One region of the Metabacillus indicus genome, then DNA from elsewhere that is predicted to be linked to it. Evidence: a T-box and tRNA genes for the amino acid it is inferred to sense, from the RefSeq annotation. Region 1 holds a T-box; the other holds one or more tRNA genes.
What was found. The T-box of region 1 lies ahead of trpS (tryptophan--tRNA ligase). A T-box ahead of a tRNA ligase gene usually reads a tRNA of that ligase, here a tRNA-Trp.
Positions count from the first base shown of each region.

Region 1 (3,379 bases):
CGTAATTTTCTCAAGACTTACATTTTTTGCATCCCAGTACTCAGCGTTTTTCTCTAAAGTCCACTCAGTATCAGCAGGTCCTTCCCATCCATTGATTGCGAATGGTCCGTTGAACACTAAATTTTCAGACTTCTTACCGAAATTTTCGCCTTGCTCTTCAACATACTTTTGGTTCTGAGGATAGAACGTAGGGAATGCCATTAATGACTTGAAGAAAGGAATCGGTTTTTCAAGAGTCACAACAAGTGTCTTTTCGTCTTGAGCTTTAACTCCAAGATCTTCAGGTTTAGCTTTACCATTATATAATGCTTCAGCATTTTTGATTTTACCCATCATCATGTATGGACCGTAAGCAGATCCTGTGTCAGGGTTAAGAGCGCGCTGCCATGCAAAAACGAAGTCGTTAGCTGTTACAGGCTCTCCATTAGACCATTTAGCGTCTTCTTTGATTTTGATTGTGTACTCAGTGCCGTCTTCGTTAGCTTCCGGCTCGCCGTCAGCCATACCCGGGATTGGCTCCTGGTTTTCATCAATACGGTATAAACCTTCATTCGTATTGTTTAATTGAGATAAACTGATTGTATCTTCTGCAAGAACTGAGTCCATAGATGGAATCTCAGAAGATTCAAGTACTTTCAGCTCCTGAGGCACATTAGCTGCTTCTTTAGAGTCTTTGTCTTTGTCTCCTCCATCAGAAGAACTGGATCCGCCTCCGCCGTAGCAAGCAGTTAAGAAAACGCTCAGTACAAGCGAAAGGACTAAAAGCAATGAAAATTTTGACTTTTTCATTTATTACCCTCCCTTTTATTTTTAAAAAATTCTTACAAACACTATTATACAAGCTTTCGAATTTTTGTACATTCATTTTTTTAATAAAATTTACACAAATGCAATAAAATTAAGACTTTTTTAAAGCAAAAATAGTCCTTTATACCTATATTATCCACAGTATTTCTTCATGATATTTCATTCATTTAACATAAAAATGGCCAGAAGCACTGCCTTTGTAAAGATTTTAAATTGTAAGTAAAATTAAAAATGTATACAATATACAACAATAGCTAATAAACTATTTTGCAGGGAAACTGACAATATTCTGAGTAGTATTACTTTTCTCACAATAATTTTTTTTATATATTTCAATATAAAAAAACTATTGATCATCCCCGTAATTTAGTAATATAAAAAGAAAAAAGAGGGTATTTATGAACCGAAAATTATTTTTATCATCCTTCACCGTGTCATTTGTTCTAGTCTTGCTGCTTTCGCTGCTTTTCTATCAGGAGATCAGCCTGCTGCATTATATCAATATTTCATTTTACATTTCCGGGCTTCTGCTCTTTACTTCCCTATTTCTTCTGGTTGCTGAAGGCGGATTTTTTGACGGCATCACTCAGGGGTTCAGAAGGACCTTTCAATCCAAAGGCCGGGACCTTGATAAGAAGGAAGTAGAGGAAATGAGACTCTTCTCTGAACTCCTGCGGGTTGAATATACCCCGTTTTTGTTTGCCGGACTGGTTCTTGCAGCTACAATGCTTGCAGCTCTTGCTGTTTATTATTTTTGAACAGTTGAAAACGAGTCCGAAAGCCACTATAATATAGGAAATAACATGTAAATGCGATGAAAAAGAGTAGTACACAGTGACCTTATTTTTCAGAGAGTCTGCTGCCTGGTGAAAGGCGGACAATAAACACTGCGGAATGGACTTTTGAGCAGCTGACTGAACTTCAAAGTAGGATCAGCCGTTTCGTCTTGCGATAAAAGACGCTAAGTGATTTCTGCTGCAGAAATAATCAGGGTGGCACCGCGGTCCATTCGTCCCTTTTAGTCAAGGGGACGAATGGGCTTTTTTGCGTTATTTTAAGAAGGAGTGAGGATATGAAAACTATTTTTTCGGGCATCCAGCCCACAGGTAATGTCACATTAGGAAACTATATCGGAGCTATGAAACAGTTTGTTGACCTGCAGAATGATTATGACTGCTATTTTTGCATTGTTGACCAGCATGCCATCACACAGCCGCAGGACCGCCTGCAGCTCCGCAAGAGCATAAAAAGCCTTGCAGCACTATATTTAGCTGTAGGACTTGATCCTGAAAAAGCAACATTGTTCATTCAGTCAGAGGTTCCGGCACACGCACAGGCTGGATGGATGATGCAATGTGTGGCCTATATCGGCGAACTTGAGCGAATGACTCAGTTCAAGGACAAATCAGCTGGCAAAGAAGCCGTTTCTGCCGGACTGTTAACCTATCCGCCTCTGATGGCTGCCGACATTCTACTATATAAAACGGATCTCGTTCCAGTCGGCGAAGACCAGAAACAGCATCTGGAGCTCACAAGAGACTTAGCCGAACGTTTTAATAAAAAATACAATGACATCTTTACCGTCCCTGAAGTGCGCATTCCAAAGATCGGTGCAAGAATTATGTCCCTTGCAGATCCGACGAAAAAAATGAGCAAATCAGATCCAAACCAGAAAGCATTTATCACACTGCTGGACGATCCGAAAGTGATTGAAAAGAAGATCAAAAGTGCGGTTACCGATTCAGAGGGCATCGTGAAATTTGATAAAGAGAATAAGCCTGGCGTATCTAACCTCCTCTCCATCTTTTCTATTCTTTCAGGCATTTCCATCGAAGACCTGGAGAAAAAATATGAAGGAAAAGGCTACGGAGATTTTAAAGCCGACACCGCTGCTGCCGTGATTAACGCCCTGCAGCCAATTCAGGAAAAATATTATTCTCTTGTTGAATCAGATGAACTTGACGAAATCCTTGACCGCGGGGCTGAGCGTGCAAACGCACAGGCAGGAAAAATGATTAAAAAGATGGAAAGCGCAATGGGTCTTGGAAGAAAACGAAAATAAAAAAGGGAGAGGGCTCATTAAGAGCTCTCTCCCTTTTTTTACCTGCTACATTTTTTCAAATTCCATGCCTTTTTCCATCATTAAGTACTGCAGTGCCGTCCGGAAGGTTAAAAACGTCTTGATGTCCTGGCTGTTTGATAAGCCAGATGAAATTAACAGCTGGATGACAGCAGGGCCAAAACCGACGAACAGAATCTGAATGCCCATGAGCCTTACTGCAGCCGTCAATTGCTGGATATAGGATCCAAACAGTTCAACCTCCCCGATTTCCCGTTCTGATATAGCGGTAAAATCGATGATGACAGTGGCAACTTCATTTGCGTGAGATGTTTCCAGAATTTTAGATGTAATCATATCAAACCGATCTGATGAAAGCTTCCCGGTAATCGGCACAAGAATGGTTTCCGGTATGATCGAAGGAATAATCGGAACAGAAATTTCTCTGATCAGTTCTTCTTGTTCCCGAAGCTGCCTTTTCAACTCGATAATTTCATCCTGCAGCTCTTCCAC
Region 1 is NZ_CP176757.1:1,002,841-1,006,219, reverse strand. Features, by position in the region: gene ACK1LH_RS05025 (peptide ABC transporter substrate-binding protein) at 1-789, opposite strand, end outside; gene ACK1LH_RS05020 (DUF3899 domain-containing protein) at 1,206-1,565, shown strand; T-box leader at 1,613-1,827, shown strand; gene trpS (tryptophan--tRNA ligase) at 1,880-2,869, shown strand; gene ACK1LH_RS05010 (STAS domain-containing protein) at 2,915-3,379, opposite strand, start outside.

Region 2 (3,379 bases), 390 kb from region 1:
CGAGGTGATTAAACAAACAAAATCTCCTTGGATTTATTATGAATTAGCTATGACACAATCTATCAGAAAAAAGGACCCTATTAGATTCGGTTTAATAAAAAAAGGGTATTATCTTAAACATGCTCAAGTATTAGACATAAAGTATAAGCTGGATATAGGACATCTTTGTGAAATATCTCAAAATGACCTTCAAGAATGGGAAAAGGCTTATAATCCGAATGGTGATTCACATGCCTTAGATGTTTTGTATGAAAAACATGATTTAATTGATATTCAAGTCAAGATTTAATTGAGTATTTTCTAAAGAAAAGTACTGAATCATTAACTTGTTTATCAGTAGGAGGAATGTTGTATGGAAAGCAAAATACGTTATCTTGAAATGATCCAAAATGTAATAACGCGTATGGCATCTAATTCATTTTTATTAAAAGGTTGGACGGTTACCCTAGTAGTTGGATTACTTGCTTTCGCTAATATTGATGAAATGAATACGAAGTATATTATTTTAGCATTGGTACCTGTATTCTTCTTTTGGTTATTGGATGGATTTTTTATTCATCAAGAGTGGTTATTTAGGAAGCTGTATGAACATGCTGTTACTCTAAAAGAAACGGAAATAAATTTTTCGATGAGCACAAAACCTTTTGAAGGGAAAACAGGTAATTGGTTTAAAGCTATCATTTCAAAGACACTTTTAATATTCTACCTACCTGTTTTAATTGTAGTTGTCTTTGCTTTACTATCATTTCCAAATATTTCAATAAAACTATAGGGTTTTGGGTATGAAAATAGGAGTAAACAGCTCTATTCTATTACCATAATATATAATCTTCTTCAAATAGCTTTAGTGAAGGAGCTAAAGGACCACTAAGGTCCTTTTTTATTTTAAATTTCTCAAATAACAATCTTTGAAGAAAAATTCGTAAGCTTAATCATCCGTAATTTTCTTTTTAATAATTCGTGCTTCTTCATCTGAAAGTTTTTCTCTTCTACCCACACCAACCTCTTACGCACACGATATTATATTATTTATGTCGCGAAAATAAACGCAAAAAAAAGACTTCAACATAACCGTTGAAGTCTTGATTTCTATAGCTATTTTAGATACCGGTGGTCGGGGTCGAACCGACACTCCAGAGGAACACGATTTTGAGTCGTGCGCGTCTGCCAATTCCGCCACACCGGCAAATTGATCATTTTTTGAACTGGATACTGGTTGATGCCGAGGACCGGAATCGAACCGGTACGGTAGTCACCTACCGCAGGATTTTAAGTCCTGTGCGTCTGCCAGTTCCGCCACCCCGGCTAAGGGTGAGTTCATAAAAATTGGAGGCGACACCCGGATTTGAACCGGGGATAAAGGTTTTGCAGACCTCTGCCTTACCACTTGGCTATGCCGCCTTAAGATTCTGGAGCGGAAGACGGGATTCGAACCCGCGACCCCCACCTTGGCAAGGTGGTGTTCTACCACTGAACTACTTCCGCATTCGCCGTAATTGTATCTTATGCAGCTGGTGCACAAAGATGACTGTTAAAGTGAAAATGGCTGGGCTAGCTGGATTCGAACCAGCGCATGACGGAGTCAAAGTCCGTTGCCTTACCGCTTGGCTATAGCCCAAAACAAAAATAAAAACCCTATTAAGTAAAAAGGGGCGACTGATGGGAATCGAACCCACGAATGCCAGAGCCACAATCTGGTGCGTTAACCACTTCGCCACAGCCGCCATTATACTATATAAGATTAATTAAATTGGCAGGGGTAGTAGGACTCGAACCCACACCGGAGGTTTTGGAGACCTCTGTTCTACCTTTAAACTATACCCCTGTATTCTTTTTTAAAAATGGTGGAGGGGGACGGATTCGAACCGCCGAACCCTGAGGGAGCGGATTTACAGTCCGCCGCGTTTAGCCACTTCGCTACCCCTCCACATTTCAGTGGTGCCGGCAAGAGGACTTGAACCCCCAACCTACTGATTACAAGTCAGTTGCTCTACCAATTGAGCTACACCGGCATATAAGTGTAAATGGTGGCTTGGGACGGAATCGAACCGCCGACACAAGGATTTTCAGTCCTTTGCTCTACCGACTGAGCTACCAAGCCTTTATAAAAATGGCGGTCCCGACCGGGATCGAACCGGCGATCTCCTGCGTGACAGGCAGGCATGTTAACCGCTACACCACGGGACCATTTGGTTGCGGGGACAGGATTTGAACCTGCGACCTTCGGGTTATGAGCCCGACGAGCTACCAGACTGCTCCACCCCGCGATAATAATAAGGTAATTCTTTTTCGTCCCGATAAGTTGGTGTTAAACCTGCTTGACCGTTACGCTGCTGCTTTAAATTTTCATGGTGGAGGATGACGGGCTCGAACCGCCGACCCTCTGCTTGTAAGGCAGATGCTCTCCCAGCTGAGCTAATCCTCCGCAGTGAAAATATGTTGGTGACCCGTACGGGATTCGAACCCGTGTTACCGCCGTGAAAGGGCGGTGTCTTAACCGCTTGACCAACGGGCCATAAAGTTGTGGCGGAGAGCAAGGGATTCGAACCCTTGAGACGGGTTACCGCCTACACGATTTCCAATCGTGCTCCTTCGGCCACTCGGACAGCTCTCCAAAATGGCTCCGCAGGTAGGACTCGAACCTACGACCGATCGGTTAACAGCCGATAGCTCTACCACTGAGCTACTGCGGAATAATAATTTTCACCAGCCTGGCAACGTCCTACTCTCACAGGGGGAAACCCCCAACTACCATCGGCGCTAAAGAGCTTAACTTCCGTGTTCGGCATGGGAACGGGTGTGACCTCTTTGCCATCATCACCAGACATAGTGACAAAAATTATTATACTATGAAATCCGAAGATTTCAAGCTTTTTTTTTGAAAGAAGTTATTCTTTCAAAACTGAATAACGTTTGATAACAAGATTCACATGCAACTTACACTTAGTTAGACTGTGGTTAAGTCCTCGAACGATTAGTATCTGTCAGCTCCACACGTCACCGCGCTTCCACCTCAGACCTATCAACCTGATCATCTTTCAGGGTTCTTACTCACAAATGTGATGGGAAATCTCATCTTGAGGGGGGCTTCATGCTTAGATGCTTTCAGCACTTATCCCTTCCGCACATAGCTACCCAGCGATGCCTTTGGCAAGACAACTGGTACACCAGCGGTGCGTCCATCCCGGTCCTCTCGTACTAAGGACAGCTCCTCTCAAATTTCCTGCGCCCACGACGGATAGGGACCGAACTGTCTCACGACGTTCTGAACCCAGCTCGCGTACCGCTTTAATGGGCGAACAGCCCAACCCTTGGGACCGACTACAGCCCCAGGATGCGATGAGCCGACATCGAGGTGCCAAACCTCCCCGTCGATGTG
Region 2 is NZ_CP176757.1:613,303-616,681, reverse strand. Features, by position in the region: gene ACK1LH_RS03265 (hypothetical protein) at 1-289, shown strand, start outside; gene ACK1LH_RS03260 (hypothetical protein) at 353-772, shown strand; tRNA gene ACK1LH_RS03255 (tRNA-Leu) at 1,106-1,186, opposite strand; tRNA gene ACK1LH_RS03250 (tRNA-Leu) at 1,221-1,306, opposite strand; tRNA gene ACK1LH_RS03245 (tRNA-Cys) at 1,328-1,401, opposite strand; tRNA gene ACK1LH_RS03240 (tRNA-Gly) at 1,411-1,485, opposite strand; tRNA gene ACK1LH_RS03235 (tRNA-Gln) at 1,544-1,618, opposite strand; tRNA gene ACK1LH_RS03230 (tRNA-His) at 1,652-1,724, opposite strand; tRNA gene ACK1LH_RS03225 (tRNA-Trp) at 1,752-1,825, opposite strand; tRNA gene ACK1LH_RS03220 (tRNA-Tyr) at 1,843-1,927, opposite strand; tRNA gene ACK1LH_RS03215 (tRNA-Thr) at 1,937-2,012, opposite strand; tRNA gene ACK1LH_RS03210 (tRNA-Phe) at 2,026-2,101, opposite strand; tRNA gene ACK1LH_RS03205 (tRNA-Asp) at 2,112-2,187, opposite strand; tRNA gene ACK1LH_RS03200 (tRNA-Met) at 2,191-2,267, opposite strand; tRNA gene ACK1LH_RS03195 (tRNA-Val) at 2,350-2,425, opposite strand; tRNA gene ACK1LH_RS03190 (tRNA-Glu) at 2,441-2,515, opposite strand; tRNA gene ACK1LH_RS03185 (tRNA-Ser) at 2,525-2,614, opposite strand; tRNA gene ACK1LH_RS03180 (tRNA-Asn) at 2,619-2,693, opposite strand; rRNA gene rrf (5S ribosomal RNA) at 2,710-2,825, opposite strand; rRNA gene ACK1LH_RS03170 (23S ribosomal RNA) at 2,955-3,379, opposite strand, start outside.
Region 2: it has a tRNA-Trp gene. The T-box ahead of trpS (tryptophan--tRNA ligase) is inferred to sense a tRNA for this amino acid. The anticodon was not compared.